Regions from separate parts of the Hahella chejuensis KCTC 2396 genome, predicted to be linked through region 1. Evidence: predicted binding sites of a transcription regulator. Region 1 holds the regulator's gene; each other region holds the start of a gene.
What was found. Region 1 encodes FNR, which switches genes on or off when oxygen is low (the NO sensors DNR and NnrR bind a similar motif). Its sites were predicted from a motif close to TTGATNTANATCAA; they were not measured.
Positions count from the first base shown of each region.

Region 2: the regulator FNR is predicted to act here: its motif matches at 1,915-1,928, upstream of HCH_RS02390 (DnaJ C-terminal domain-containing protein).
Region 3: the regulator FNR is predicted to act here: its motif matches at 1,666-1,679, upstream of HCH_RS17150 (FeoA family protein).

Region 1 covers NC_007645.1:1,742,407-1,745,681, forward strand. Annotated here, with positions in the region: gene HCH_RS07765 (SDR family oxidoreductase) at 27-932, shown strand; gene fnr (fumarate/nitrate reduction transcriptional regulator Fnr) at 929-1,708, opposite strand; gene HCH_RS07775 (coproporphyrinogen III oxidase) at 1,853-2,869, opposite strand; gene HCH_RS07780 (lysophospholipid acyltransferase family protein) at 3,179-3,275, shown strand, end outside.
Region 2 covers NC_007645.1:532,555-535,829, reverse strand. Annotated here, with positions in the region: gene folE (GTP cyclohydrolase I FolE) at 1-118, opposite strand, end outside; gene folM (dihydromonapterin reductase) at 154-879, opposite strand; gene HCH_RS02395 (23S rRNA (adenine(2030)-N(6))-methyltransferase RlmJ) at 991-1,833, opposite strand; gene HCH_RS02390 (DnaJ C-terminal domain-containing protein) at 2,001-2,966, shown strand; gene HCH_RS02385 (chaperone modulator CbpM) at 2,970-3,275, shown strand, end outside.
Region 3 covers NC_007645.1:3,969,905-3,973,179, forward strand. Annotated here, with positions in the region: gene HCH_RS17140 (isochorismatase family protein) at 73-645, opposite strand; gene HCH_RS17145 (LysR family transcriptional regulator) at 755-1,645, shown strand; gene HCH_RS17150 (FeoA family protein) at 1,778-2,041, shown strand; gene HCH_RS17155 (FeoA family protein) at 2,058-2,294, shown strand; gene feoB (Fe(2+) transporter permease subunit FeoB) at 2,326-3,275, shown strand, end outside.

The DNA of each region.
Region 1 (3,275 bases):
TAAGGGGTACATGAGTGATTGTTTGTGTGACGGGAATCGATTCGCCATTAGGTAAGGCTATAGCTCAGCGTTTGCAGCAGAGCGGTATAGTGGTGGAGGGCGTCCCCTACGAACAGTTTCTGATGACCAATGATGCGATCGTGCGGGGAATGAAGTCGATGCCGTCAGCGGACTTTGTCGTTCATGCTGCGGAGATGAGCGATTTGTTCAAAGCGGAGCAGCACCCGGACCTGGCGTATCAGGTTAACGTGTCCGCTTGTGCGGCGGTTGCGGAGGTTGCGGACTTATGGAAGGCGCCGATTGTTCATCTTTCCAGTCATCTTGTTTTCGACGGCGTCAAAAAGAATCCTTATATTTCCGCCAACAAAGGGCGTCCTCTCTCTGTGTATGGGCGGACAAAGTTGCAGAGTGAGCAATGGCTTCAGGAAAACTATAGCAAGCATCTGATCTTGAGGGTTGGTTGGTTGCTGGAGGCGGGCGCTCAAGGCTGGTTGCAGACCATGCTTTCGGCATTGTCGTCAGGCAAGCGTCTTAACGCCAGTACCGATATGCAGCTGACCCCTGTTGCGGTGGATGATGTGGCGAGAGTGGTGGACGCTGTTATCAAACAGTTAAGCTGTAACATCTCCGTATGGGGTGTTTACCATTATGCTGGCGCTGAAGCGGTCACCCACTATGAATTGTTGAAGGCGATTGTGTTGCAGGCCTTTGGCCAGGAGGAAATGCTACAGGCTCTGATCGAGAAGAAGGGCGCTGATGTCTTGCCTGGAGTGGCGCTTCCCGCGAATGGGGCGTTGGGCTGCATCAAGCTGCGCAACACCTTTGGCGTCAAACAGCTTCCCTGGCGTCGCTACCTGCCTGCACTGATTGAGCAATGCCAGCAACGTGGGGGCGTGAAGCCCGCTGAAAACTGCTTGGAAGAGAGCCGTTAACGGCCGTTAACGGCGGACTCTTTTTGGTGTTCCAGACACTTAGTGTCGTGGCGGAGAACTTTCTGTAGCTCTTCCAATTGCAAAATCTGAACTTCCCTTCCTTGGACCTTAATAATGCCGTTGTTCTGGAAGCGGGTAATAACCCGACTCACAGTTTCGACCGCCAAACCTAAATAGTTGCCTATATCGCTGCGAGGCATGGGGAGCCTGAAGTTTGTGCCGGACAGGCGACGACGGCTGAAGCGAGTTGATAAGGACAATAGCAGCGAGGCTATGCGCTCTTCCGCAGAGTTTTTGCTCAGTAGCATAGTAAGCTGCCTGCTTTCCTGAATTTCTTTACTCATCAGCGAGAAAAAGTGGTGCTGCAGGCTGGGAATGTCTGAGGCTAAGTCTTCAAATTTTTCCAAAGGAATTTCGCACACGCTAGTGCGTTCGAGAGCGACGGCGGAGCAGGAGTATTTTTCCATGCTAACGCTGTCCAGCCCGATAATCTCACCTGGCAGGTAGAAGCCGGTTACCTGCTCCTCGCCTTCCTCAGATACGGTGAATGTTTTGATTGCGCCGCTACGAACGGCGAAGCAGGAGCGAAATGGCGTATGCTGCTCAAAGATATATTCACCGCGATTGAGCATTTTGCCCTGGCGAATGATTTCTTCCAGGCGATCAATGTCTTCAGCCCCGACCGCTATTGGAATGCAAAGTTTGCTCAAGTTACATTCATGGCAGCCCCTGTGTAAGCTAAAAGGAGAGGAGGTTGCTATATGCTTGCTTTCCATCGGTCGCCTCGTGGCTGAATGAGTGAAACTGCTTAAAGAGGCTTCTAGGATAGCCAATAGCCATTTAAAAGCAAATCCCCACAGCAGGAAATTTACAGGGAAAACCTACGCTCGCCGTTGTTTCTACATAGCTTTCACCTTTTGTTACAACTGTGTCTGAGTGTAACGAATTGCTCTTGCCGGGAGTCCTCCGTTGTCCAGGATTTTGTAGTAGTCATCCAGCTGGGTGGCGTTGCGCAACTGGTAGTGGGGCGTGTAAGAGAATGCGCCCAACCCGACGCCATGCAGACAACTGACGCCTTGGCTTATTAAGCCTGTCCAGGGTAGCGCGAAAAAGTCCTGGGTGATCGGAATAAACGATGCGGACTTAATGCGTCGCTTGAAATCTTTTAGCGCTGTTTCCAGGCTAGGTGTGCTGGTGAACTCTGGTTTATGGCTGGAAAGAAGGATGCCCTGCGGTCTTTCCGTCAGAATTTCCTCAAGATGCTGGGACAGTGCGGAGAATGTGATGGGTGACACTTTCAGACGCAGATAGACGGCTTTAAAGTCGAATGCCCTAATGGTTTGTAGCCAATCCTTAAGGTCCTCAATAGGACAGGACTGCGCATATTCACCGGGATCATTGATGCAGATGATGTTAAAGCCCAACCCTTTGATCAGGGCTAGCGCTTCCTCTGAGTCTGGACGAGCGTCCAACTCGATGACATGACGGGCATCGGCGCCGAAGTTCAGCTTGAACTCCCGCCCTAAATAGTACATGACCTGCGTTTGCGCTGCGGGAGTAAGCTGGCGCACCAGATCGCCGAACCAATGCAGGTACTTAACCTGGCAACCGGCAGGAAGGCTTTGCTTGAGTAGTCTCACTTCCTTTACGACATAGTCGATGTACTTCTGCAGATTTGCGCTCATGGATGGAAGTCGGCGGGTATAATTTTCCGCGCTTACGAGTGTGGTGAAGCAGGGCGCTTGAACGCTCAATGCGAACCCGCCTTCATAGTATCGAGCCAGAGAGCTGTTGCGATAGTCCGCATCATAGGCTCCCTCGTTTAAGGCGCTCCAGTTCTCGCTGGAGAACTCTTTGGGAGGGGAGTTGAGCAAATAAACCCAGCTATCATTACCCCCATTTTGTATCGCTTGTTCGACAACCTTTCCAACTGGCATATTGGGTCTCCAACCAGGTAAGAAAACATCTGCGCGCGCTTGACTGTCGTTGTTGGCGAATTGGCGCGCGCGCCTGCTGTCACACTTGCTGGCAAGTGAGTCCCCCTCTCTCCATGCTCAGTGTATCCAGCTCCCAGCGGGGCGCCTTGATATTGATCAAGGGGTGAGCGGGTGGCTGCCTGTGTGGGTGGACTTTAGTCGCAAAAGCCCTCAAACATTGGGTTTCTGGGGCATTGAGGGATAACATTCATTGCAGCTTTGGGCGGGGAGTTGATATCCTTTGCGGGCATTGAAAAAAGGCGGGCAAAAGTGCAGGCATTTCAGCTATTTCGGTCTTTCGTTTTTTACCTTGGGTATGCTTGGGGCGTCATCATCACATCATTAGTTGGTATGTTGGTGGGTCCTT
Region 2 (3,275 bases), 1.2 Mb from region 1:
ACAAGAACTGCATCGCTTTGGCGGCGCGCTTAGGCGTATCGCGCAGTCCCTCACGGTTAACATCCTCTCCGAGGGATTCAATAATTGCGCTGTACTGCGCGACCAGTTTGTCTAACATGTTGGTTCCTCTACATTACCTATGGATCATTATGATCAACGGATATGACGTCCGCCATCGAGCTTGATTTCCCGCCCGGTCATATACGAGCAGTCCAGGATAAAGGCGATTGCCTGCCAGACCACGTCAGGACCGGGCTCGATCCCAAGGGCGGACTTCCTTAAGGTTTTAGTTCGGTAGTCCGGATCGTCGCCGTCATTGAACATCAATAACGACGGAGCGATAGTGTTTACCTTAATATGCGGCGCGTAACGCTTGGCGAAAGAACGGGTCATGCTCTCCATTCCCCCTTTCGCAGCGGCGTACGCAATATGGTTGTCACTTCCTTTTTCAACCACGTAATCGGAAATATGAATGATATCGGACCATGGGTTACGCCCCTGCTCCAGCAGGTCATAACAATGCATATTCAGCAGGTAGGGCGCGGTCATATGAATCGCCACCATATCCTGCATCACCGCCCGGTAGTCCGTATCCTCACTCCGGTCGGGAGCCCATGAGGACGCGTTGTGTATCAACGCCCTGAGTGGGCCCACTTCCTCCTTTAACCGTCGTATCAGCCGTTCGACGGAGCTTTGTTCCGTAAAATCCACCTGCAGACAAGTTGCGCCGCGTTCGCGCAAATCAGCAATCTCCGGCCGCTCGGAGCGATAGGTCATAGCGACCCGCTCGCCTTTTTCAAGCAACTGCTGCAGACAATGGAGCCCAACCCTTTGGGCCGCTCCGGTTATTAATATTGTTCCTTGGCTAGTCCAATTCACCACACAAACCTGTATCCAATGAATTCATGTCCAGTAGGCTGCGGCGCCGGCCGCATCCCCTTTGTGTCATCCTCAAGCGTCGGCGCTCCCAGGCCGGCTTGTCCTGCGGATTCACTCCGCTATCAGCCAATCAGCGCTACAGGAGGCTTTCGGATCGCCACGGAGGGCTTCGCTGAGGTACGCCCAACCCGCCTGCAGTTGCTCATCGAGCCGCCAGGGCGAATTGACCACAAGCATACCACTTCCGTACATTCCGCGCGCCACCGGCGTTAAGATCAATTCGCTGCGAAGGGTCTTGTTCAAAGGAAGCTGACGCATCAACTCAAGCATTTTTTCGTGACGCTTCTCCGCAAGAATGGGATACCAGATGGCGATGATCGCATTCGACCACTTCTTGGTCAGTTTGTTTACATAGGCGGGAATACGTTGATAATCTTCCTTCAGCTCATAGCTGGGATCAATCATCACCAAGCCGCGTTTCTCCGGCGGCGGCGACATCGCCATGACGCCCTCGAAGCCATCTCTCTGGTGAATATGGATTTGCCTGTTCCTACCGAATTGACGCTTAAGCTCCGCGTATTCCCCTGGGTGCAGTTCACACAACGCCAACTGGTCCGTCTCACGGAGAAAGCCAGCGGCGATGGCCGGAGAGCCTGGATAGCGAGTCAACCGCTCGGTGTTGGGGTTCAGCGCGCGCACAGCCGCCAGATAAGCGTCAAACTCTGGCGGACAAGGCCCCTTGGCCTGCATCAAAGGCAGGATGCCGGCAGTCCATTCCGATGTCTTCTGCGCTTCTTCAGAAGTCAGGTCATAGTCGCCGCGGCCTGCATGCGTTTCCAGATAGCGCCAGGGCGTGGATTTTTTACATAGCGCCTGCAGCAATAAAGACAGCGCCCAATGCTTGTGCGCATCGGCGAAATTGCCTGCGTGATAGACATGTTGATAGCTCAGCATAAAGGGCGCTGACTCCTCCCCCTGAAAAAGCCGCCTATTTTATGTGGTCCGACGTTGAATGTCGCCTTTTCAGCATTATATCTGACCTATGGCAATACCCGCCCGACCTTGGGCTGGATATTCTAACGACAATGAGACGCAGGGTCTGTGAAGGTTGGTAAAAATCTATGGAATTCAAAGACTATTACAAGATTCTCGGCGTCGCGGAAGCAGCGTCCGCCGATGACATCAAGAAAGCGTACCGCAAGCTCGCCCGTAAATATCATCCTGATGTCAGTAAAGAAAAGGATGCCGAGGTCAAATTCAAAGAAGTCGGCGAAGCTTATGAAGTGTTGAAAGACCCGGAAAAACGCGCGGAGTATGATCAGCTCAAGCGCATGGGGGCCTACAGCGAAGACGGTCGTTTCCGCCCACCGCCGGATTGGGAGTCCGCCTCAAACTTCAGCGGTGGCGGCTTCACCGAAGCGGACGCGCGTCATTTCAGCGACTTTTTCGAGTCTGTCTTCGGTCATGGCGGCTCCGCCCATCGCACTTACAGACAAGGCCATCAACAAAGCTTTCGCATGCGCGGCGAGGATGTGCACGCCAAAATCGCATTGTTCCTGGAGGAAGCTTTCCACGGGTGTGAGAAACAAGTACAGGTGCAGGTGCCGGAAATTGACGAATACGGGCTGGTAGGCCATCGCAGCAAATCTCTCAATGTGAAAATTCCAGCCGGAATGGGGCCTGGGCAGCACGTACGGCTGCGAGGTCAGGGCGCAGCAGGGTTTGGCGGAGCTGAAAACGGCGATTTATTTTTAGAAGTGGATCTGGCGCCCCATCCGGTGTACTCCGTCGACGGCAAAGATATTTATCTGACTCTGCCTGTATCGCCATGGGAAGCTGCGCTAGGAGCGACAGTGACAGCTCCAACGCTGAGCGGCAAAGTCAACGTGAAAGTTCCCAAAGGCGCCAGCAGCGGACAAAAGCTGAGACTGAAAGGCAAAGGGTTGCCCGGTAAACCCGCCGGAGACCAGATTATCGTACTGCAGGTAACGTTGCCCAAGTCCCACAGCGCAGATGCGGAGGCGCTTTATAAGGAACTTGCGGAAAAAGAAAAATCCTATAATCCGCGCAGCAAGTTGGGGGTGTGAGAGATGACGCGTAAAACTATCGTCAGCACGGTGGAAGTGCTTGGTCAAAGCGACACCTACACGTTGCGCGAATTATGCGAGCGCGGCGGCGTCAACGCCGAGTTCATTATCGAGCTGGTCAGTTATGGCGTCATCGCGCCCGTGGAGGAACGGCCCGCCCACCAATGGCAGTTCGATACCCTGGCGTTGGCGCGGTTGAGCCGGGCAATGCGCTTGCAGCGGGACCTGCAACTCAACCTGCCCGGGCTCGCCATGTCATTGGATTTATTGGACGAGGTCAACGAGCTCAGACGCGAAGTCGCGCGACTG
Region 3 (3,275 bases), 2.2 Mb from region 1:
GTGTACGACGGCAGTTTTTACTTCGTTGTGGTCGCCGCGTTTTATCCCGCCAGATTTACCCTATCCGCGAACTCATCCCACCAGCAACGGAAACGCCACTTCCCCCGCCGCCGACGCCCAGTTGCGCACCAGTTCCGCCACCATGGCGTTGGTGCTGGTCAGCCGTACGCCGGCGCGCTCCATACGTCGCCAGGACATTTCTTCCGCGATTTGGTTGGTGGAGCCGCAGGCGTCGCACACGACCTGTACGTTAAAGCCTTCCTCCAGCGCGCTGATGGCCGGGGACACCATGCATACATCCGTGGTCACGCCGGCCATGACGAAATTGCGTTTACCGGTTTGGCGGCACGCTTCCGCAAACGCAGGATCATCCCAGGCGTTCACTACGCCAATACGCTTGATGCGGACGGCGAACGCGTCCGGGGCGATTGCTTCCAGTTCCGGCATCAGAGGGCCTTGCACGTCGACATTGGTTTCCTGGCTGGAAGTGAGCACCAACGGCATGCCCACGCCCTTGGCGAATGACGCCAGAATGATCACATTGCGCCGCAACAGCTCCAGGGGCGTAGTGGACGCCCAAGTGTTAGTGCCGGTCTGGTGATCGATAAGAATCATCGCGGTGTCGTCAATGTTAAAGCGCTGCATCTCAGTTACCTCGTTAGTGGAGTCAGTGAGATACTACATTGATCCATTTGAAAGATAATGGCCGCGATTGCTATTCTCTTTTTCATATTCGCAACAATAACCAGCCACTATGAAAGACCTGTCCGCCCTGCAAAATGTCGCCCTGTTTGTGGAGGTGGCGCGCACTCGCAGCTTCAGCCGCGCCGCGGAGAATCTGGGTCTGTCGACAGCCACCCTGTCCCGACGCATCCGCGCGCTGGAGCGTGAGTCGGGAATCAGCCTGTTCACCCGCACCACTCGCCGCGTCGAGCTGACCGAGGCGGCGCGGCGGTACTTCGAGCGTTGCGAACGTCTGGTGGATGAGGCTTTCAGCGCTCAGGAAGCCCTGTTCGAAGAAGCCAAGCGCCCGCAAGGCACGCTGCGTCTGTCCATGCCGGTGGACCTGGGCGTCCACTATATCGCCCCCTTGCTGCCGGAGTTCGCCCGTCGCTATCCGGGCATTGATTTCGAAATCGACCTTTCGCCGCAACATCGCGATCTGGCCAGCGAGCAGATCGATATAGCGATCCGCCTTGGCGTGGTGAAGGATCAGAACCTAGTCAGCCGACGCATCGGCTGGATCGAGCAAGGCCTGTTCGCCTCCCCGACTTACCTGCAACGTCAGCCCGCGCCCTCGCACCCCGAACAACTCAGCGACCACGACTGTATTATCATCGGCGCGCAAGCACAGGCGGTCTGGCGTCTTCAGCGCGCCAATGAAACCGTAGAGGTTGCGGTTAAAGGCCGCTTCGCCGTCAACAATGTAAGCCTGATGCGCGTGCTGGCGGAACGAGGATTCGGCGTCGCCAGTCTGGCCACTGTGCTGGCCCGCGACGCGCTGGCTGAAGCGCGCTTGATACCCATACTGACGGACTGGACAGTACCCCGACTGCCTGTGCAGGCGGTCACTTCCTCGCGCCTGCCAACCGCCTGCGCAAAAGCGTTTATCAGTTATCTGGCCGAGCGCTTCACCTCCATTTGAATCCAGCCGCTCCCAGACCTTTGATCTGAGTCAGATTCCCCGCAAATACCTCTTTGGTGTACTGGATTCACTTAATAATAGCGTTAAGAATAGGAAAGATTCTCAATCTCACTTTCATTTAAAGGCGGTCGTATGAGCACGTTCGAGCATAAGCCTTTCCCTCTGGCGCTGGCGCAAGAGAGCGAAAGAGTGAAAGTTCATCTGTTACGCGGGGGCAAAAGCCTGGAAATGCGTTTGACCTCACTGGGGCTCAACGTGGGATGCGAGCTGATCGTGCTGCATCGCAAGGGCGCGGATCTGGTCGTCATTCGCGCCGATTCACGCCTGGCGTTGGGCGCCGGTATGGCGCAGAAAATCATGGTGGTGCGCGAAGGCGCCGCTGCAAGCCGTCACTGAGGAGAATCCCGCGACAATGAGCAACGTCAGTCTCAAAGATCTCAAAGTCGGCGATCAGGGCCGCGTATTAGGCTTCGGCGAAGGCGGCAAAAATTATCGCCGCAAACTGTTATCCATGGGCTTGACCCCCGGCGTCGAATTCAGCGTCACCCGCTATGCGCCTATGGGCGATCCAGTGGAAATCCTGGTGCGGGGATTTCGCCTCAGCCTGCGCAAAGACGAAGCAGGCGGCATTCTGATAGAGAAAATCTAGCCTTCTCTGAGTTCATTCATCTTGAATTCAGATGTATCAGTCCGGTCCCAAGCAGTTTTTTGGAGAGAGCAAGTCGATCATGGCCAGTCCCGAGCGCAACGCGGAAAAATACGTCATCGCAGTGGTGGGCAACCCCAACTGCGGCAAAACCACCTTATTCAACGCACTGACCGGCTCCAAACAGCGGGTGGGCAACTGGCCCGGCGTGACCGTAGAGCGCAAAAGCGGGCGTTTCTCGTTTCAAGGCGTAGACTTTGAGCTGATCGATCTGCCAGGCACTTATTCCCTCGACGTCTGTGAAGAAGACGTTTCCCTGGATGAGCAAATCGCCAGAGATTTCGTCGCCGGGCGCGAAGCGGACCTCATCATCAATATCGTCGACGCCTCCAACCTGGAGCGCAACCTTTACCTCACTTGCCAGTTGCTGGAAATGAAAACGCCGTTACTGACGGCGCTGAACATGATGGATGTGGCGGAGGAGCGCGGTCATGCGGTGGCTCACGACAGGCTGGCCAGTCTGTTGGACTGTCCCGTGGTTCCTATTGTGGCGGCATCCGGCGTCGGTCTGCCGCAGTTGAAGGCGGCGATTCTGGACGCTGCGCGCCGCAAACATGTCTCCAACGCCAACATCGCCTATCCCTCCCCTGTCGCCGAAGCGCTTAATGCCCTGACTCCCATGCTGGGCGCGCACAGCGAAGGCAAATGCGATCCGCGCTGGCTGGCGACGCGGATGCTGGAAGGCGACGCTTCGGCCTTGAAACTGGCTGACGCGACGCTGCGCGCCAAAGTGGAGGAACTGCAAGAAAACGTAGTGCAACAGCTGGAGGACGACATCGATATCTGTCTGGCGGACGCCCGCTATGGCTTCGTCAACGAGGTAGCGAGCGCCAGCGTCAAACGCAACCATGAAGTGCAACGCAGCCTATCCGACAAAATCGACCGCGTAGTCCTGAACCGCATGCTGGGCATTCCCATATTTCT